One region of the Eubacterium sp. AB3007 genome, then DNA from elsewhere that is predicted to be linked to it. Evidence: riboswitches for the same ligand, from Rfam matches in the RefSeq annotation. Region 1 holds a riboswitch; each other region holds the start of a gene.
The links. Region 1 has a riboswitch for cobalamin ahead of P156_RS12385 (immunoglobulin-like domain-containing protein). Riboswitches for the same ligand answer to the same signal wherever they lie in the genome.

Region 1 (5,318 bases):
TCAAACGCAGCGGTGACTCTGCTTACAAGCTGCTGAAGGTGACCAAGAGCAAGAAGGTCAAGACCGGAAAACTGAAAAAGAGATCCAGGTATACCTTCCGCGTCAGACCTTACAAGAAGGTGAACGGTCAGATCCTGTACGGAAAATGGACAGTTTCCAAGACCGTGCGTGTGAAATAAAGACCAAAACAGGAGCATTGCCGAGACGGCATGCTCCTGTTTTTCTGAGAACTCAGACCTTCTTGCGCAGCGTCCTGCTCCAGCTGCCGTATCGAATGCTGCCTTTTGACTTTCGGTAGGCACGGATCTGGACGCTGTATTTCTTTTTGGACTTCAGATGCCGCAGATACGTCTTGCTGGCGGTGGAACGGGAGATGTTCAGATATTGATAGGATCTCTGCCCGGGATACCGGTAGCGGATCTGGTAGCCGGAGACGTTCTTCAGAGGTTTCCAGCGCACCTGGATCTTTTTCTTTTTCTTTTTCAGTTTCTGCAGGTTGACCTTGCTGGGAGCAGGAAGGACTGTCTGTTTTGTGCTCGTGCTCCGAGTGGCGGCTTTGCCTGGCATCTTGGGAGGATCGTTCCTGCCGGTGGATTCTCCTGCGCTACCGTGTTCGGAGGGATCGAGACCATCATAGTTGGAGAGATCCACGTATCCATAGCCAGTTTTCGGATCCCGGCCGGTGGGAGCCATATCTACGGCAAGGCGTTGGAACTCCCGATATACATCCGCCTGCCTGTAATCCGGGTGCATGAGCTTGAGGATCGCAGCGGCAGCCGCTGCGTGTGGACAGGCCATGGAGGTGCCGGTCTTCATTTTGGTGGTATTGCCGGGAACAGCGCTCTCGATGTAATAGCCGGGTGCGGTGAAATCCAGTGCCTCGCCGAAATTGGAAATGGAAAGGGCCGTGTACTCTCCCGTATAGGGGTCGTCGCCGATGGCCCCTATGGATATGGTGCGGGAGGTGGCTGCCAGGTAGTTACGGGCAATGTCGGTCCCTTCGTTTCCGGAGGCGACCAGTATAACGCAGCCTTTGTCCAATGCGTTTTGGAGTGCATCGTCCAAGGGGGCGTAGCTCCCACCCAGATCGTATTTCAACTGATCGGTGTCATAGCCGAGGCTCATGTTGATCACATCCGCCCCGTGCTCCGCGGCATAATTGATGGCTGCGATCAGATCCGCAGCGGAGGCGACGTCTTCCTCGCTGCTTCCCTTCTGCATGATACGAATCGCCATGATCTTCACCTGTGGGGGAGTGCCCTTGGCGATGATGCCGGCAACATGTGTTCCATGGCCGGAGTCATCGCTGTAATCGCTGCCGGTTCGATCCTCTGTAAGATTCACCGAATGAGCCAGGTCTATCCTACCCTGAAACCAGTCGTGTTCTTTGTCGATGCCACTGTCGATCACGGCGACTGTGACCGAGCCGTTCACGTTCGCAAAGCGGGCAGAGGCTTTGTCCAGGCCCATCAGGCGGATGCCGGTCAGATCTGTGTCGGCGAATACCTCACGAATCCCGAGCAGGCACAAAGCCATCATCACCACAAGAAGCACCGTGGCCTTCTTCAGGCGCTGCCTGTCAAACTGCGTCATAAGATCCTCCTTTCTGCAACTTTAGGATATCGAATATCGCATGTAGTGTCAATATCTGTAGGCGTGCCAGGCGGCAGACAGTTTTCGGCAACATGAGGAATTGATTCTCGATCTAAGGCTTGAAAAAGAGGGAGGGAGGTGATAGAATAAATATAAGTAAAAAGTGATATTGGGAGTGACTAACGGAAGCGGGTGAGAATCCCGCGCTGATTCAGCAACCGTAAGATGTGGACAAGAGGTTCGCAGAAGTCGGGAGACGAGTCACTGCCCGGATGTGAATACTCTGAAGTAGTTGGGCATCGACCGAAAGGGTAAGTCTTGGTATCAGGGAGCATACGTTACAGCGGCGTATGAGCCTGCCAGACCGCACTTTTCTTTTCATTTGCGTGAATGTGATCCTATGAGATGACGGCTGCTCCAGAGGTGGCCGTTTTTTTATACAAAGCGTGCAACAACGAGAAAGGAGGCTAAGTGGCACGCAGACTTACAGATTTAATAATCATAGGAGAAAGTGTTATGAAACGAAAAACATGGAACAAGTTGGCCACACTGCTTCTTTCCGTGCTGATGGTCGTGACGTTCATGCCGTCGATGGCGTTTGCCGCAGGGGGGCAGGGCGGAGCCGATGGTGGCGAGGCAGTCAAGATCAGTAGTGCGGAGGAGTTTGCGGCGATGGAGGCAGACGGTAATTATGTGCTGGACAGTGATATTACCGTAGAAGCCCCGTACGCCAATGCTTTCAGTGGAACGTTTGACGGAAACGGACACACGGTGATGCTGAATATTGAAGGAACGACAGCGAATGTCGGATTATTCAAGGACCTTGCCGCCGGTGCTACGGTCAAGTCAGTCACGACAGCAGGGAAGGTGTCTGGGACGAAAAACTATGTCGGCGCAATCGCAGGCAAGGCTACAGGAGATGATGTGGTCATCGAAACGTGCATCAATCAGGCGGACATCGACGGAAAAGCCGGAAACGTAGCAGGATTGGTTGGTTGGGCAATGAATGGTGTATCCATCAGAGAGTGCATCAACCACGGCAAAGTGACCGGAGGCGGTAACCGCGTCGGAGGCATCCTCGCATATGTCAGCGGAAACAATACCAAGGTGTCCATCGAAGGTTGTGTCAACATGGGAGAGATAACCGGAACAAACAACCAGATCGGGGGCATTGTGGGTAATGTTTCCGGTGGGAAGACAGATGTACATAATTCATATAACAACGCACCCATCACAGGCACAGGCCAGTATTCCAACCTGGTAGGTGGGATCATTGGGCAGACCACAAAATCGGGGCCGACTGACAATTTGAAGAACTGTTATAATGTCGGAACATGCTCGGTCGCTTCATCGAATAAGCCGGGATCGTTGCTTGGTAACAAATCCAACAATGGCACGATCACCAACTGCTATGTTCTTGACACCGCTGCAGAGCAGGCAGTAGTAGGGGCAACGCCGGAAGGTGTCGTAAGCAAAATCGCCGATGAGATGAAAAGCGCGGAGTTTGTATCTCTTCTGGGAGAAGCCTTTGTGAAGGATAGCGACAACATCAACGGCGGTTATCCGATCCTTGCCTGGCAGAATAAGACACCTGTGCAGGAAGTTCCTGTCATCTCCGTGGACATCAGTGGTGAACCCAAGACCGGTGCGACACTGATCGCAACTGCAAACGGTGAAGGCGGCGAGGAACCCACAAGCGTGAAGTACCAGTGGATGGAGAACGGCGAGGATATCAGCGGTGCCATCGGGGCGAAGTTCGTGGTGCCGGATGAGAAGGCCAGCCTTGGAAAGAAGTACTCCGTGACAGTATACGGCGCAGATGATTCCTATGCGACCTCCGACGAGATTGAGATCGCTGAACTTTCCGATGCGCTGAAGGTGAGTCTGGACAAAGATGCCCTGACCGTCGAGAATATCCAAATGATCACAGAGACAGGCGCGATCACACTGGCCACAAAGGGTGAAAACGGCGCTGAGATCTCTTGGAAATCAGGGGACGAGACCTTCATCGGAAATGATGGAACGGTCAAACAGCTTCCCGAAAGCGGCAAGAAAGAAGTGAAGCTGACCGCGACGATCGCAGCAGGGGAAGTTTCCGAGACAAAGGATTTCACATGCACGATCTACTCGCAGGAAGCTCAGAGCGATGAGAAAATGCTCGAGGACGCCGCAAAGAGGTACGATCTGGGCGTGCTCGCTCCTGTTTACGGAAGAGACACCAATATCGCAGAGTACCTGAAAAAGGACATTGCGTCAAAGGGCTATGAGGGAATCGATGTATCCATGAAATCTGCCGAAAGACACAGTTATCCGGCAAACGGAGATGCGGCGATCGCAGAGAATGGGGATATCACTTACTTCTACGATGATCCCATGACTTTGTCCGCTATGGGAAAGGGAAGTTACGCGCAGTATGACGTTTCGTTCATCCTCTCGAAAGGGTCCAGCACCAGGGAACTCTCCAAGGTGGTCAATATCTATTGGGATGCGGACAAGCTGGCCGAAACCCTGCAGAAGGAGATTCTGGACAAAATCACCTGGGACATGATCAAGGGGGAGAACGGCGAGCAGAACGACGTCACCAAGGAACTGACGCTGACCAGATATCTGGGCGGTCAGAGCGGTGGTAACCTGCTGGCAGAAATCAAATGGAATTCCAGCGATCCTGCCGTAATCGCGATCAAGAACGGTTCCGATGTTATCTACGGAGACTACGTGGCATCCGTCGCACCGGATATCATCGATCATCAGGTTACGCTTACGGCGACCGTCGATTACAAGAAGACAAACAGCGGTACTGCTGCAGAGACAAAGGCAATCGATGCGCTGAAGACGACGTTCCAAATCAAGGTGCCTGCGATCAACGTTGAGGAAGCCCTGGCGGAAATGAACGAGAGCTTGGAGCCGTTGACAGCAGCCAAGCTGAAGGACAGCATTACGAACAAGAAGCTGGATACCGATGCTGTTGTCAACGACATCCAGATGCCGACGCCGAAGAATACCGGCGTGAAAGACTATAACAAGTATAGATTTGTCTACTCTTCTGGGGATGAGGACCTGATCAAGGTGGACGGATATCGGGGTAACGTTTACCGCCCGCTTCCTGGTGAAGCGGCGAAGTCCACCACCCTGAAGGTCAGAATGGTCTCCAAGGACAATCCGAACCTGTTCGTGGAGAAAGATCTCGCAACGGTGAACGTCCTTCCGCTGGAGCAGGAGGAACTGGATCAGGCCAATGCGCTAATGACCAAAGCCGTGGAAGCCTACTGGGATGGTATCAAGGGTGAGAACACGGACAAAGACGAGATCACCAAGGATCTGCATGACTTCCAGGAGGTGAATCTGGACGAAGACGGTAATGCGGTCTTTGCCTACGAATCCAAGAATACGACTGGTACCGGCGTATCTGCCGACACCTATGTGGAAGATCCGGATGGAAGCAACGACGAAGCGTATACCAGGTTCCATTCCAGCAATACCTCTGTGATCCAGAGCGGATTCCCGAGATTGCTAACGACGCCAGAGCGTGATACGGATGTCACGATAGAGAGTTATCTGACCCACAAGATCTTCGGAAAATATTACAAGAAATATAAAGATGATCCGGAAAAGAGTGCTTTGTTCGCTAAACTCTATCGCCAGAAGGCATCTGTCGATCTGACCGTGAAGGGCTCCAAGTCCAATGCTGAGATCCTTAGCGAGGTGATCAATGACGCAAGCAAAAT
Region 2 (5,318 bases), 440 kb from region 1:
CGTCCCTCCTGACACACTCTGACGTACTGGAAGGAGAACAAGGATGAACAATGAAAGTCTGGATGCGCTGGAACTATCGATGAACCGGGAGAAGGTGATCGTCAGGACCAGCATCATAGGGATCGCAGCCAACGTGCTGCTGGCAGCCTTCAAGGCCGTGATCGGCGTGCTTTCCAACTCCATCGCCATCACACTGGACGCGGTGAACAACCTGTCGGATGCGTTGTCCTCCGTGATCACCATTATCGGAGCCAAACTGGGGGCCAAGCTGCCGGATAAGAAACACCCGCTGGGTTACGGCAGGATCGAATACCTGAGCTCCATGCTGGTGGCGGCCATCGTGCTCTACGCCGGGATCACCTCCCTGGTAGAGTCGGTGAAGAAGATCATCCATCCCGAGACAGCCAACTACGCCACCGTCTCGCTGGTGATCATCGCAGTGGCGATCGTGGTGAAGCTTATCCTGGGCCGGTATGTAAAGAGACAGGGCCAGAAGGTGAACTCCGGAGCACTGATCGCCTCCGGATCTGATGCCTCCTTCGATGCGATCCTGTCCGCCTCCGTCCTGGCTTCCGCCATCATCTATTTGATCTGGGGCATCTCCCTGGAAGCCTACGTGGGCGTGGTGATCTCCCTGGTGATCATCAAGGCGGGTGTCGAGATGATGATCGAGACGCTGAATGACATCATCGGGCAGAGGGGCAACGCGGAGACCAGCCTGCGCATCCGGGAGATCCTGACGCAGGAACCGGAGGTGCGCGGCGCTTACGACCTGACGCTCTTCAATTACGGGCCGGACAAGTACTACGGTTCCGTGCACCTGGAACTGCCTGACACAATGACCGTAGACGAGGTGGACCAACTGACTCGCCGGGCGCAGGCTCGCGTTTTCAAGGAGACGGGAGTTATCCTCACGGGTATTGGAGTCTATTCTTACAACACCAGCGACGATGAGGCGGCGCAGATTCGGAACACGGTACAGAAGACCGTCATGTCCCATGACTGGGCGCTGCAGCTCCACGGATTCTACGCTGATACCGAAGCGAAGTCCATGCGTTTCGATGTGGTCCTCAGTTTTGATGTGGACAAAGCCGACGCGGTAGGGATCATGTCGCAGGAAGTACAGGCGCTGTATCCCGATTACCATATCATGATCCTGCCCGACGTGGACGTGGTGGATCTGGCGTAGGATATACCAGGGGGTGTGCCAAAGGGTGTGTCAAAGGGGACGGTTCTTTTTGACACACTTACCGAGTGTGTCAAAAAGAACCGTCCCCTTTGACACACCCCCTTGACCGTTTTCATATTCTGGTGTAAAATCAGACAACAGTTAAATATAATGAACATCTGCAATCAGCCTTGATGCTGAGGAAGTCCGGTGAGATCCCGGTACAGTTTATCCCTGCTGTAATGGGGAATCGAACGCTGCATAAACCATTGGGAAATGAACATCCTGAGAAGGGCGGCAAGTAGGTTTGACCCCGAGTCAGAAGACCGCAGATGTGAAGCATGGGTGCTGTCGTAGGCATAAGCGATAGGTATTTTTGTTTGCCATCACGCGGACATCCATGAGGAGAGAAAGGAGAGTCTTATGAAGAAGAAACTTGTTTTGTTGCTCCTCAGCCTCTCGGTCGTGGCGCTGGTATTGGCCGGCTGCGGCGGAGGAGATAACGGAGGAGAGTCGGAAGAGGCAACTGCAGATGGCCCGATCGTGGTCGGCTGCAGCTATGTCGCCGGAAATACCAACCCGGTGGACAGTGCCTGGGATCTGACTTCCCACGGCATCAGCGAAGGGATCTACATGCAGGATGCCAAGGGCAACCTGGTATCCCGCTTTGTGCAAAAGCTCGAGCGAAAGGATGACCTGACCTGGACCGCGACGCTCACCGGGAAGGTGAAGTTCAGCGATGGCTCAGACTGCGATGCCAAGGCGCTGGCGGACTGCATGAACTACCTGCAGAAGAACAACGAGATGGCGAACGGCACGGCGGGCGTGGTGAAGTTTACCGCCGAGAAGGACGGCACGCTGACCATCAAGACCGAGAAACCGACCCCGGTGATGGAGTCGCTGCTGGCAGAGTGGTGCAACGTGGTGTTCAAGCAGGACGGGGATGACTTCCTCTACACGGGTCCGTATATGGTCAAGAAGCTGGACTCCGAGGTATCCCTCGAGCTGGAGCCGAACCCCTACTACGACGACCGGGCAGAGCAGCGTTCGGATGTCACCCTGAAGGTGTTCAGCGATACGGCCGCCATGGAGCAGGCTTTTGAGGCAGGGGAGGTAGACCTGATGTTCGGTCTCACTCCGGAAAGCGCTGAGACACTGAAGGGGAAAGGGTTCACCGTCAAGGATTATGATGCGGGTTACCAGTACTTCGGGTTCACCAATCTGAAGGACGGCCCCATGAAAGACGCCGACGTGCGCAAGGCCATCGATCTGCTGCTGGATAGAGAGGAAATGGTCAAGGCTCTACAGGGCGGCCGGGTGGCCAATGGTATTTTTGCTCAGTACTATTCCTTCGCGGGAGATGTGAAGGTGGAGACAAAGGCGGAAGAGGCCGCCAAACTGCTGGAGAAGGCGGGCTACAAGAAGAACGACGAGGGCTACTATGAGAAGGACGGGAAGAAGCTGACCCTTCACATGGTAACCTACTCCGCACGGGCGGATCTGCCGATCCTGATGCAGCTGGCCGCTTCTCAGCTGACGACAGCAGGGATCGACAGCAAGACCGATGTGGTGGATGACATCAACGCCAACCTGGAGGGCGGCGACTACGACCTGGTGTTCTACGCGCAGCACACCGCACCCTCTGGTGAGCCATCGGCCTTCCTGAACATGGCGCTTGCCAAGGACGGAAGCAGAAACTATGCCGGCTACAGCAGCGACAAAGTCAACAAGCTGTTGGACGAGATGGGAAAGACGCAGCCGGGTAAGGACAGAGACAAGCAGTCCAGAGACATCCAGGCCATCGTGGCAGAAGATCTGCCCATGATCTACCTGGTGGATCCTCAGTGGCACGTGGCTTTGTCCGAGAGAGTCAAGGCATATGAGCCATACTGCGGCGACTACTACTGCGTCAACGCAGAACTCGGCCTGTAAAACCAATCTATTTGCGAGCGGCGGGCACACTCTGTGGGCCCGCCTGTCTTTTGGGCGGGCTAGTCCCGCCGGGTGATGAAGTTATGAGGAATGCAATACGATTTCTGAGCAAGTGGTGCCTGATCTTCCTGGTGACCTCGGCGCTGATCTTTCTGGCGGTGCGGATGATGCCCACCACCCCGGTGGACAAGTGGCTGGATGCCTACCACCTGCCGCACACGGCGGAGAACGAGGCCTATGTGAAGGAGAAGATGGGGCTGGATGAGCCGCTGATCTTCCAGTATACCGGCTGGATCGGTAACTTCCTGCGGGGAGACTGGGGTGTCTCGCTGGTGTCGGGAGAGAACATCCGGGAGCGGTTCCTGGCCAAGATGCCCTACTCCTTTTCCATCGGGATCATCGGGATCCTGCTGGGTGCCGTTGGAGCCTTCTTCCTGGGGTATCGGGCCGCCCTCACCCGAAGCGGACGCTGGGACAGGATCACCACGGGCATGACGGTCTTCTGTCAGAGTGTGCCCATGTTCATCCTGTCCATCCTGATCATCAATGCCTTTGGGGTGAAGCTCGGGATCGCCAGTTTCTTTACGGGAGACGGGCGATACTCTATCCTGGCGGCGATACTGCTGACGGCTTTGTACAGCATCGGCGGGCTGTCCCGGGTGGTGCGCGCCGCGTTTCGGGAGGAGATGGGACAAAGCTATGTGAAGTTCATGGTCTCCAGAGGGTTTGCGCCGGAGGAGGTACTGTGGAAGCACGCGTACAAGCCGCCGCTGGCCAGCCTGATTGCGGCGGTGATCACACGGTTTGCCGGGGTGTTCGGCGGGAGCACGGTGCTGGAGTTCGCCTTTGCGATCCCGGGGCTGTCTACCATGCTGGTCTCTGCCATGGACAGCAGGGACTATACAATCCTGCAGACCTATATCCTGGTGGTGGTCCTCTGGATGTTTCTCGTGCATCTGGTGCTCCATCTGGTTCTGTATTTGCTGGGAGCAAGGAGGGGAGCATGAAGAGGAGATACATTCTGTGGGGCGCGTTTTTGGTGTTTGTGCTCCTTTTGTTTCTGATCCCCCACCAGAACATCAAACTGACGGATATGCTGCATACCTACCAGGGCTGTGGTCCGGCCCACTGGCTGGGGACAGACAATCTTGGCAGGGATCTGTTCGCCCTGATGGTCACGGGAGGACAGCGGACGCTGATCGTGGTCTTTCTGGCCACAGGGATCTCCTTTGCGGGGGGCTCGCTGCTGGGGATGATCGGCGCCTACAAGGGCGGCCTGGTGAAGACGGTGATCCAGTTTCTGGCGGACTTTGTCACGGTGATCCCCTCCCTTGTCATGGCCCTGATCTTTTCGGCGCTGTTCGGGTTCTCGGCCCCCATGGCCGGCATTATCTTCGGCATCGGGAACATGGGCCAGTACATCAATCTGGCAGACGGGCTCACCACCGGGATCAAGGAGAAGGACTTTGTCAGCGCGGAGCTCAGTCTGGGACTTCCCGGGAGCACGATCCTGTTTCGACACATCTTTCCCAACATACTGCGACAGCTGCTGGTGTATCTGGGGAACAATGCCAGCAACGTGGTGCTCCAGTATGCAGGCCTTGCGTTCATCGGACTGGGGACGGATGTGACCAATCCGGACTGGGGCACCCTGCTGTATCAGTACCGGGCTTACATCCTCACCTACCCGCGGCTTGTCATCTGCCCCATCATTGCGGTCTGTCTGCTGGCGCTGTTCTTCCACTTTGCCTTCGATGACAGCCGTCTGAAGAGAACGGAGCTGACGATCTATGATTGAAAAAAGAGAACTACTGAAGGTGGAACACCTAAGCGTATGGATCCAAAACGGGAGCACGGAGACCTGCGTGCTCCGGGATGTGAGCTTCTCTGTGCGAGAGGGGGAACGATGGGCCATCGCCGGGGAGTCCGGTGCGGGGAAGAGCATGACGATGAACGCGATCGCGGCGCTTCTTCCCGAAGGGAGCACAAAGTATGACGGGCGGATCCTCTTCCGACTTCCGGATGACAGCTGGCAGGATCTGCTGGCGATGCCTTACAGGCAGCGGCGCGCTTTTCTGTCGGAGCAGATCGCCATCATATTTCAGGATTCCATCAACGCGCTGAACCCCAATGAGCGGATCCGGAAACAGTGGGGAGAGACCGTCAGGCTGCACAGAGGGAGCATGCCGCCAGGGAAACTGGAGGAGCATCTTCTTGC
Region 3 (5,318 bases), 850 kb from region 1:
CACATTTCCATCCGCAAGCGCAATCGTCTTCTCAGCCGCATTTGCCTCTGCAAACGTTCCGACAAACGCCTCGCTGTAAGACTCACTTCCCATCTCGAGAACAAGATCAGCCTTGTAGTTATTAGAATTTGGCCCCCCAACTGTATCCAACTTTGCGGAGTTCACCTTCAGCATCTTGACATTGTTTGTCACTGTGATATCTCTACTGAACTCATAGTCACCTGTAACCAATGTACCTGCCGCACGATCAAGCTCCATCTGTCTGGGATAAAACGCTCTTGCCAGAGAGTTCTGCCCCTGCAGATACTTCTGATAGTAGGAATCAGACACCGCCACCAGCGGCATATAAGACTCCCCATCTTCCACCGGAATTCTGAATTCCCACTTACCGGCTGCATTCAAATAGCCGTGGATCCACGAGTCATTCCCATTATCTTTGCTGCCATCTCCATTGGCTACAGCCTGCTCATAGGTTCCCTTGTACAGTTCATGATAGCCTTTACCGCTAAGAGACATGACCAGGTAAGTCTTCCCCTCTGTGGTTTCCAGCGATGCTGTCTCGGCTTTGAACATGCCAGTGTTATTAGTGATGGCCAGATTAACAGGTTCTTCGATAGTAGTACTCAACGAATACATGATCGGTCTTGGCATACTCGAGGAGACTCCGCCGAAGTAGGTCACACCGTTCAGGTCCACCGGAATCGGGTAGTTATTATTCGAATCGCGCTCGATTGACTTACCACCGACCCACACACTTGGGTATGAAGTCAGTTTGGCTTTCGTTGCCGCACCACTCGTCACATAGATGTTGGCTGTCGCCTGACCGTTCTCCACGGTGACGCTCTCAACCCACCAGTTTCTTGTGCGGCTCGAATCACTCTTACCCTTGTCGGACTGGGAACTGACGGCCGGCTCAGATGTTGTCGTGTAGGTACCATCTGTCAATACGGTGTTCGTATCGATCTCATATGAGCGCACTGCCCACAAAGCGGCCTCCAGAACGCGGCCGTAGGACTGACCGTCTCCGGATGGATGGTTGAATGTTTTGTCGATCGTCGCCTGATCCTCTGCTGAAAGAGCCTCATAGTCGGTCTGAATAGCTTCGACCTTTTCGCGATCCTCAGCTTTGAAATCACGCGGATCGTTGGACAATTCCCCAATCGCTGCTGTAACGCTTTCCAGAGTCGGGCTACTCGTCCCTTCCCCATCCGCAAACGCAGCCACGCTGCTGAATGCAAACACCACACACACTGACAGCAACAGCGTCAGTATCTGTTTCAACTTACTATTCATACTTCCTCCTTCTCATGACACAATGTTTTGTGAAATAACCACGCGCATCGCTGACCGCCCGCATCTTCGGTACGCAGGGCCCAAAAACCAGCACGACCTCCTCCACAAACCATGGAGAAGGTCTACACATAACAAAAGAAATATTGACGAACCTTCTTCGGAAGTTCATGGCATCAATCTCAGATTCGGCAGGTTTCCTGACTCTGGTTCCTCGCAACAGTACGTCTTCTCAGGACTTGCGCCGTTGCAGGCTGTTTCCCAATGACATCGTGTACCGAAACTCCCCATTACAGTGACCGGATCGTCCAGGACTTGCACCTGATTCCCTATTATCCCACGGCCGCGCAGGCCGGGGCACCGAACTGGCTTCGTATTCAGTTTTACGCTTCTAATATTCTACCATAAATCTGCCGCCTGTCAATGAGGAATCTACCGCGGGATGCGGGCCTGAGGAGAAAGGACCCGAATAGCGACAGGAATGTCGCGTGGGGAAACTCTCAGGTGAACAGAGTATTGATTTCGATACTACCCGCACCCCTTCCCTGTGCAGTCATCTTCCAAAGACAGGTTCTGTGTTGACAGTTACCCCATTACCGCAGTATAATTACGGGTGGAATAGTACGCTTTGCAGTGCCCTGCGGTAATAGCGGGGATAATAGGGAATCGGGTGGAAATCCCGAGCGATCCGGTCACTGTGAGGGGAGATGCGTACAGCGATCGCCATTGGACGGCTACGTCAGGTGAATCAGTCGATTCGCCCGCCTCCGCCCGAGAAGGAGCTGTACACGATGGATCCCTGAGCCAGGAAACCTGCTGCATTGTAAGTTGGAGAAACGCTTCCGGAGAAAGCTGTCCAATCACACCATGCAGTGGGGTCTGCATTTTTGATGTGTTTATGAACTGTCTTCTCGCAGGAGGAGGCAGTTTTTCTTGTTGTGGAGAAGGCAATGCCGGCAGAGTTCCCCAGAAGCGTACAAGTCATTTCATCATAAGGATTACAATGAAAGGAAAAGAATCTATGAAAACACACTTGAAAAAGGTGATGGCGCTTCTGCTATCTGCAGCGGTGGCTTTGTCCATGATGAGCGTTCCTGCATTTGCGGACGAAAACCCCACGGGCACAGGCAGCGCGACTCTGGCAGACGGAACCTATACCATCGACGCGGATCATTATGCGTTCGATGGCGGCACCGGCAAGGCCAGGCTGACCTGCACCAGCGTCACCATCAAGGACGGGCAGGCTACAGGTGAGTTCACAGCCAGCAGCGCAAACATGTCACACGTTCATATCGGAACCGTTTCCGCAGAGAGCGAGGAGCTCTCCATATATGATCCGGATACGGACCAGATGGGCGCAGACACTTTTAAGATTGAGAACAAGAAGGTCACCCTGCCTGTAAAACTGAACGAGAAAACAGCGATCAGCGCCAGAACAACGGCGATGTCTCAACCGCACTGGATCAATTACACCTACATGATCACCATCGATCCTTCCCAGAAACCGGATGAACCTGGCCAGGGTGGTTCCGACCAGCCAGCAGACCCCACAGATCCCACCGGCCCCACAGATCCGACAAACCCCACGGATCCTTCCCAGCCAGAAGAGATCACTGACGGGACCTACACCGCAACCGGATTCAAGACAGATGTGACGACCGATGCCAGCGGCATGATCGTGGTATCGAAGGCTACTGTTGTCATCAAGGATGGAAAGGCCACCGCCATCGTCACCATGAAGGGAACCGGCGCCGATCGCTTCTATGTTTCCGACACCGCCACCAAGGACACCATCATCGCTGAGGCCGTGGAAGAAGAAAAGAAAGAAGTCGGCGGCAAGGAAAGCAATCTGTTGGGTGGGCTGATTCTGCCGGAGAGCAACGCTTACACCTTCTGGCCCGTGCCCATCACTCTGGGAGAGCCGAAGGTTTACGCTGCCCGTTCCGCCAGCCACTTTGCCAAGCAGGACAAGACCCCGGACAAGTATTACTACGTCCACGACTTCCAGATCGACAAGGAAAACCTGAAGCGCGTCAGCGACAGCACAGAGATCATGACACCGCAGCAGGATGCTCAGCGCTACATGGACCAGTACTTCTCTAACGGGACCATCAGCAGCGACCATGCGGATGCCATCAAGGGCAAGGGAACCAATGTCACAGTGCCTTACTATGATACTACCGGGACCGAGATAAAAAGTTTTATCTTCAAGCGTAGTAACAAGTTCCGGGCGGGCTGGTTCATCGACAGCAGCATCCTGAAGACGACTTATTTCTCCAGCACCAACCTGAAGAAGATCCGTTATCCGGAAGGCAAAAACGGCACGGTCACCTTCAGCCCGAAAGCAGCCTACAGAGATAGCGGCATGGACTTCACGGCCACGCTAAAACTCTACCCCGCCGACACTGGCTACGATCAGTACGATGGAAACGGTGTGTACTATGACAAGGAGCCTCTGGCGGAGCGCACCTTCCACATCACCGTCCAGGACAAGCCCGTCATCGACTTTGATGTGACGGTGGATGTAACCGACATGAAGACCAAAGAGGCGATCGATGGCGCCACCATCAAGGTGGTGGACGAGGCAGACAATACCGAGATCACCCCGAATGCCGATGGTACCTTCAAACTCAATTCCCTGAAGAAATATACTATCTCCGTCTCCAAGGAAGGCTTTGTGGCACAGGGAGGCGCCGCCGAGGCGACAAAGACCGGCTACTCACCGGCCAAAGAGGAGCACGTGGTGCTCTCTCTCCTCAAGGAAGCAGACAGCATGCACACTGTGAAGTTCCACGTGAAGGATCAGCTGGGCGAGGATGTACCCGAGCCTGTGATCACTGTCACCAGAAGCGGAGAGACCGTGGCACCAGAAGCAGACGGAAGCTACCGCCTGTACGATGGGATCCAGTACAACTGCGCCGTGTCCAAGGACGGTTACCAGGAGAGCCAATACAACTATCTCAAGCCCACCGAGGATGTTGTTCAGGAGATCACCATCAAGAAGTATCTGGATAGTCACACCATCACGCTCAAGGTATACGATGAGGACACCTCTGAGGAACTGAAAGATGTGGTCAGATCCATCACCGTAGAGGACAAGGAGATCCCGGCAAATGAAGACGGGTCCTTCACTGTCCCTGGCGGCAAACAGCTCCACTGCCTGCTGACGATGGAGGGATATCAGTCCAAAGAAGTCTATCTGACGCCCAACGATTTCGAGCCCACTGTGGACTATACCTTCTCTCTGAAGATCAACTTCCGCAACCAGTTGAAGAAGGAAATCGAGAAGGCGAAGGCCCAGCTGGCGGATATCACCGAGGGCGATGCGCCGCTGGAGTATCCCTCCGGCACAAAGTCTGCCTTCCAGGAGGCCATTGCCGCAGCAGAAACCGCACTGAACAAGGAAGAGGGTACCGAGGACTCTTTCCAGGAGGCGCTGTCTGTACTGAAGAAGGCAGAGACCAAAGCTGCAAACGCCCAGCTGCCGGACGAAGCTGACGTACTCGTGCAGGTGAATCAGACTGCCGGTGAGCCGGGACAGCTCATGGAACTTCATGTCAAGGGCGACACTGCCAAGTCTCACAAGTATGCCAAACCAAGTTCTCACAAGAAGATGGTCACCATCCTGGATGTATTGGTGGCCGTCCACGAAGAGATGTATGGAGAAAACTTTGACAAGAAGCCGCTGGATTACCTGGAGCAGTATGACTTTGGCATGTACGTGGTCACCAGGATCTTCGGCAAAGACACCAACCAGACCTCCTACCGACTGAACAACAGTTACGTTGACCACATGGGCTACCAGAAGACGGACGTCCACAGCGGTGACCTGGTCACTATCAAGATCGACAAGAGCTACAGCGATCAATATCTGTATTTCGATAAAATCAGGGAGGAAGCACCTGCCGAAAGCCACGATGTCGTACTTCACACCGGCGATCCCAAACAGCCGGCACAGGCCACCGGATTCCAGGTAACACTGGCAAACGAGAATGGCCATGAGGTCAGCGCTGTCTCCGATGAGAATG
Region 4 (5,318 bases), 690 kb from region 1:
ACAGCCTGGCTGAGCTGGTGGTCCGCATGAAAGGAGAACGTAAGTAAATGGACATGATCGTCAGACCAAGAAGACTGAGAACCACCGAGCAGATGCGGAAGATGGTCCGGGAGACCAGGGTAGACAAAGCATCTCTGATCTATCCCATCTTCGCCCAGGACGGCGAAAACATCAAGGAACCCATCGAGGCCATGCCTGGGCAGTTCCGCTACAGTGTGGATCAGCTGCCCTACATCCTGGATGAGCTGGCAGAGGCGGGGGTGCAGAACATCCTCATGTTTGGTATTCCGGAGCACAAGGACGCGGTAGGCAGCCAGGCCTACGCCGAGGACGGCATCGTCCAGCGCGCTCTGATGGAGACCAAGAAGCGCCATCCGGAGATGGTGGCCATCGCGGATGTGTGTATGTGCGAGTACACCGACCACGGCCACTGCGGCATCCTCCACGACTGCTACGTGGACAACGATGACACCCTGCCCATGCTGGCCAGGATCGCCCGCACTCAGGTGGAGGCCGGCGCGGATGTGGTGGCGCCCTCCGACATGATGGACGGCCACGTCACCGCCATTCGCCAGGAACTGGACAAAGCCGGGTTCGTCAACACCCCCATCATGTCCTACGCGGTGAAATTCGCCTCTGCCTTCTACGGTCCCTTCCGGGTGGCGGCGGACAGCGCGCCCCAGTTCGGTGATCGGAAGAGTTATCAGATGGATTTCCACAATCGCAGGGAGGCCCTGAAGGAGGCCATGCTGGACGTGGAGGAAGGGACGGATTTCCTCATCGTCAAGCCTGCGATGGCTTACGGAGATCTGATTCGGGAGGTGGCGGATGCCACCGATATCCCCATCGCTACCTATAGTGTCAGCGGGGAGTACAGTATGGTGAAGGCGGCAGCGGCCCAGGGCTGGATCGACGAAGAGCGCATCGTGGGAGAGATGGCAGTGGGAGCCTTCCGTGCGGGAGCTGGCATGTATATCACCTACTTCGCGAAAGAAATCGCGGCAATGATCGACGCAGGAAAGATTGGATGAGCCGGAATGGCGGAGTGAGGTAACAAAGTGTTAAGTGCGATATTCCAGCCGTGGCTGGGGAGAGATTCTCTGGTGGCAGCTGACGATACATGGAGCCTGTTGTTCGTGCTTTGTGCAGGAGTGGCGCTGGCGATCTATCTGGAGCAAAAGTATGACTGGGCAGCGAAAGCTTCAGGGTGCATCCTTTGTCTGGTGTTGGCCATGATCCTGTCCAACCTGGGGATCCTGCCCATCAACTCAGCACTGTATGACGATGTCATCTGGGGCTACGCGGTGCCTATGGCGATCCCGCTGCTCCTGATGGAGTGCAACCTGAAGGTGATCTGGAAGGAGACGGGACGGATCCTGATCATCTTCCTGATCGGCGCGGTGGGGACACTGGTGGGAGCAGCCATCTCTTTCACACTGCTGAAGAACATGGTGCCGGAACCTGCCGGAGTGGCGGCCATGATGACCGGGACTTACATCGGCGGCAGCTTGAATCTGGCGGCATTGTCGGACGAATTCAGCGTCACCGGAGAGGTGGTGGGAGCCGCCACCGTGGCGGACAACCTGCTGATGGCGGTATATTTCTTTGTGCTGATCATGTTCGCGGGAATGAAATTCTTCCGCAGGCATTTCGGCCATCCCCACATCGATGAGGTGGCGGCGGGCCACGCAGCCGGAGGCGAAAACCAGGCGGCGGCCTTCTGGAGCCGGAAGGGGATTTCTCTGAAGGATGTAGCCATGAACCTGGCCTACACCGTGATCATCGTCTGGCTATCCAAACTCATCGGCGGGTTCATCGGGGAGCTGGTCCCTACCAGCAACATGCTGCTTTCCATGATCAACGCCTTCTTCGGCTCGCAGTATATCTGGATCGCCACCCTGTCCATGCTGATGGCCACCTATGCGGGGGACAAGATCGGGAAACTCAACGGATCCCAGGAGATCGGGACGTATTTCATCTACCTGTTCTTCTTCGTCATCGGTGTACCGGCCTCCATCATAGTGATCATCACCCAGACCCCTGCCCTGTTCCTGTTCACCGGGATCATGGTGGCCTGCAACATGTTGTTCTGTTTCGCGGGGGGCAAGCTGCTTCGGTTCGATCTGGAAGACTGCATCATGGCCTCCAATGCCAACATCGGAGGGCCTACCACGGCGGCCGGCATGGCCATCTCTCAGGGGTGGAGCAAACTGGTGGGGCCGGTGATGCTCATCGGTACCTTTGGGTATGTGATCGGCACCTATCTGGGGGTCATTGTTGGCAACCTGCTGGGGGCGTAGAGTTTCCCCAGAGACAACTTATGCCTCGCATTGTTGATTATTGGAGGCGTTGATTGACAGCCTGTTATTTTTGTGGTAGATTCATAAGTGATGAATACAACTGATGGGGAACAGGCTTTGTCCTTCGGGAGAGCCTGCCACCGGGAAGCAGGTGAGATTCCTGCAGAGTTCTCGTTACTGTAATCAGGGAGCAATGGCCATTATACCACTGGGAGACCGGGAAGGAGGCTGGCGCGTAGATCTGTAACTCAGGAGACCGACCATCAGGAGGGGGAGACCCCGCCACGAGCAATGGGTTGTGTATTTGGTTTTTTACGAGAGAGACCCTTTGTTTGTGTTGTACAGACAGAGGGCTTTTTGTATTCATCGGCAATTGTTTCACTATTAACTAAAGGAGTTGTAGTTATGAAGAAATTATTGGTTTTGATGCTGTCAGTCATGATGGCGGTAGTATTCATGACCGGTTGCGGTGGCTCACAGACAGAAGAGAGCGGCGGCGGAGATGCTGACAAGGAAGCGGCACAGGCCTGTGCAGACGCCATCGATGCAATCTACGTAGGCGAGTGGTCTGAGGACACTGAGCAGCAGTGCCTGGATGCCAAGGCCAAGTGGGATGCACTGACCGATGAGCAGAAGGAAATGGTCGAGGGTGAGGAAGCAGATCCGGGTTACTTCGGTGACGACACCGGCGATGCCTCCAAGGACGATCCTTTGAACGGAGACAAGATCGGTGACAAGGAGATCCTGGTGGTCAGCTTTGGTACCTCCTTCAACGATAAGAGAGTGGCCTGCATCGGTTCCATCGAGAAGGCTGTACAGGAAGCCAACCCTGACTGGGCTGTCAGAAGAGCGTTCACCTCTCAGATCATCATGAACCACATCTTTGCCCGTGACGGCGAGAAGATCGACAACATCAAGCAGGCACTGGCCCGCGCTGAGGAAAACAAGGTCAAGGAGCTGGTAGTCGTGCCGACTCACCTGATGAAGGGTAAGGAGTACGACGAAGTGGTCGAGGCCATCAACGAGTATAAGGACAAGTTCGATTCCCTGAAGTTCGCAGAGCCTCTGCTGGGTGAGGTAGGCAAGGATGCCTCCGTCATCAACGAGGATAAGGAAAGATGCGCCAAGGCTGTCACCAAGGCCGCTGTCAAGGACGCCAAGTATGACGATCTGGACGCTGCTGAGAAGGACGGCACCGCTTTCGTATTCATGGGACACGGAACCTCTCACGAGGCCAACATCACCTATGACCAGATGCAGAAGCAGATGGACGAGTTGGGCTACAAGAACGTCTTCATCGGCACCGTTGAGGGTGAGCCTGAGGATACCGCTTGTGACAAGGTCATCGAGAAGGTAAAGAAGGCCGGCTACAAGAAGGTCATCCTGCGCCCGCTGATGGTCGTTGCCGGTGACCATGCCCACAACGACATGGCAGATGCAGACGATCCGGAATCCTGGGTAAGCCAGTTCACCGCTGCCAAGGCATTTGACAGTGTGGATTGCCAGATCACAGGTCTGGGCGAGATCAAGGCCATCCAGGAGATGTACGTTGACCACGCCAAGGATGCGATCAACAAGTAAATGGGGATGTTCAGACAATTAGCTTTGAAGGGGCGGCTGCTGGTGATCTGCCTGCTGCTGCTCTCCCTGGGAACCGTGCTTTGTGCCTGCAGCGGCGGTACACAAAGCCCTGCGGAGAAGGCGGGCCTGACAGATGGTCAGTACACCGCAACGTTCACCACGGACAGCAGTATGTTCCACGTGAACGAGTCAAAGAACGACCAGGGAATCCTCACCGTGAAGGATGGCCAGATGACCATCCATGTGACGCTGCAGTCCAAGCGCATCACCAATCTGTTCTACGGAAAGAAGAAAGACGCGCAGAAGGATGGAGCGGAGCTCATCCAACCGACAGAGGATCAGGTTACCTACGACGATGGGTACAAGCAGACCGTCTACGGGTTCGATATCCCGGTGCCGGCCATCGACCAGGAGTTCGATGTGGCGCTGATCGGGACCCACGGCAACTGGTACGACCACAAGGTCAAGGTGACAGATCCGAAGCCATTGCAGGAGTGAGTACGGGCGATGAGTCCGGAATATAATTTAAGTAAGGTATTTCCACAGAAGAGGCTGTCCCGCGCGGGCAGCCTTTTCTGGTCTTTGTTCAAAAAAACATTGCAATCAAGGGGAATTTGTTATAGAGTAATAAGGTAAAGTTTATGTAAGGAGATTAACCATGAAGAAACAGAAAAAGAGGAATGTTATCGTAGGACAATCCGGAGGTCCTACCGCGGCCATCAACTCGTCTCTGGCGGGTGTGTACAGAACCGCGAAAGAAAGAGGATATAACAAGGTATACGGCATGATCCACGGCGTGCAGGGACTGTTGCAGGAGAGGTACATCGACCTGTCCAAGCACATCCAGACAGGCCTGGACGAGGAATTGCTGAAGAGGACCCCGGCGGCGTACCTGGGTTCCTGCAGATACAAGCTGCCGGAGATCCACGAGGATCAGAAGACCTTTGAGAAGATATTCCGTATTCTGGACGATCTGGAGATCGATTGTTTCATCTATATTGGCGGAAACGATTCCATGGATACCATCAAGAAACTGTCTGACTATGCGCTGGTGTTCGGTTCCAAGATCCGCTTCATCGGCTGCCCCAAGACCATCGACAACGATCTGGCGCTCACCGACCACACGCCGGGATACGGCTCCGCCGCCAAGTACATCGGTACCTCCGTCAAGGAGGTCATCCGCGACAGCTGGTCCCTGGAGACAGAACACGGCCAAGTGATCGTGGTGGAGATCATGGGAAGAAACGCCGGATGGCTCACAGGGGCGTCGGCTTTGTCCAAGGGCGAGGACTGCGACGGACCGGACGCCATCTACCTGCCGGAGGTACCCTTTGATATGAAGAAGTTCCTGGACCACACCAGAGAACTGCTGCAGAAGAAGGCCTCCGTGGTTATCTGCGTTTCCGAGGGAATCAAGACCGCTGATGGCAAATACGT

Region 2: another riboswitch for cobalamin. It lies ahead of P156_RS0107695 (ABC transporter substrate-binding protein); the one in region 1 lies ahead of P156_RS12385 (immunoglobulin-like domain-containing protein).
Region 3: another riboswitch for cobalamin. It lies ahead of P156_RS0105985 (carboxypeptidase-like regulatory domain-containing protein); the one in region 1 lies ahead of P156_RS12385 (immunoglobulin-like domain-containing protein).
Region 4: another riboswitch for cobalamin. It lies ahead of P156_RS0106570 (sirohydrochlorin cobaltochelatase); the one in region 1 lies ahead of P156_RS12385 (immunoglobulin-like domain-containing protein).

Annotation. Positions count from the first base shown of each region.
Region 1 is NZ_JIAD01000001.1:2,068,742-2,074,059, forward strand. Features, by position in the region: gene P156_RS12380 (leucine-rich repeat protein) at 1-179, shown strand, start outside; gene P156_RS0109845 (S8 family serine peptidase) at 232-1,593, opposite strand; cobalamin riboswitch at 1,741-1,874, shown strand; gene P156_RS12385 (immunoglobulin-like domain-containing protein) at 2,110-5,318, shown strand, end outside.
Region 2 is NZ_JIAD01000001.1:1,624,148-1,629,465, reverse strand. Features, by position in the region: gene P156_RS0107700 (cation diffusion facilitator family transporter) at 44-1,189, shown strand; cobalamin riboswitch at 1,332-1,516, shown strand; gene P156_RS0107695 (ABC transporter substrate-binding protein) at 1,592-3,100, shown strand; gene P156_RS0107690 (ABC transporter permease) at 3,184-4,107, shown strand; gene P156_RS0107685 (ABC transporter permease) at 4,104-4,898, shown strand; gene P156_RS12045 (ABC transporter ATP-binding protein) at 4,891-5,318, shown strand, end outside.
Region 3 is NZ_JIAD01000001.1:1,218,471-1,223,788, forward strand. Features, by position in the region: gene P156_RS0105980 (hypothetical protein) at 1-1,293, opposite strand, end outside; cobalamin riboswitch at 1,463-1,670, opposite strand; cobalamin riboswitch at 1,905-2,126, shown strand; gene P156_RS0105985 (carboxypeptidase-like regulatory domain-containing protein) at 2,312-5,318, shown strand, end outside.
Region 4 is NZ_JIAD01000001.1:1,378,711-1,384,028, reverse strand. Features, by position in the region: gene cobA (uroporphyrinogen-III C-methyltransferase) at 1-47, shown strand, start outside; gene hemB (porphobilinogen synthase) at 48-1,031, shown strand; gene P156_RS0106575 (DUF819 domain-containing protein) at 1,059-2,300, shown strand; cobalamin riboswitch at 2,391-2,580, shown strand; gene P156_RS0106570 (sirohydrochlorin cobaltochelatase) at 2,706-3,881, shown strand; gene P156_RS0106565 (hypothetical protein) at 3,888-4,379, shown strand; gene P156_RS0106560 (6-phosphofructokinase) at 4,540-5,318, shown strand, end outside.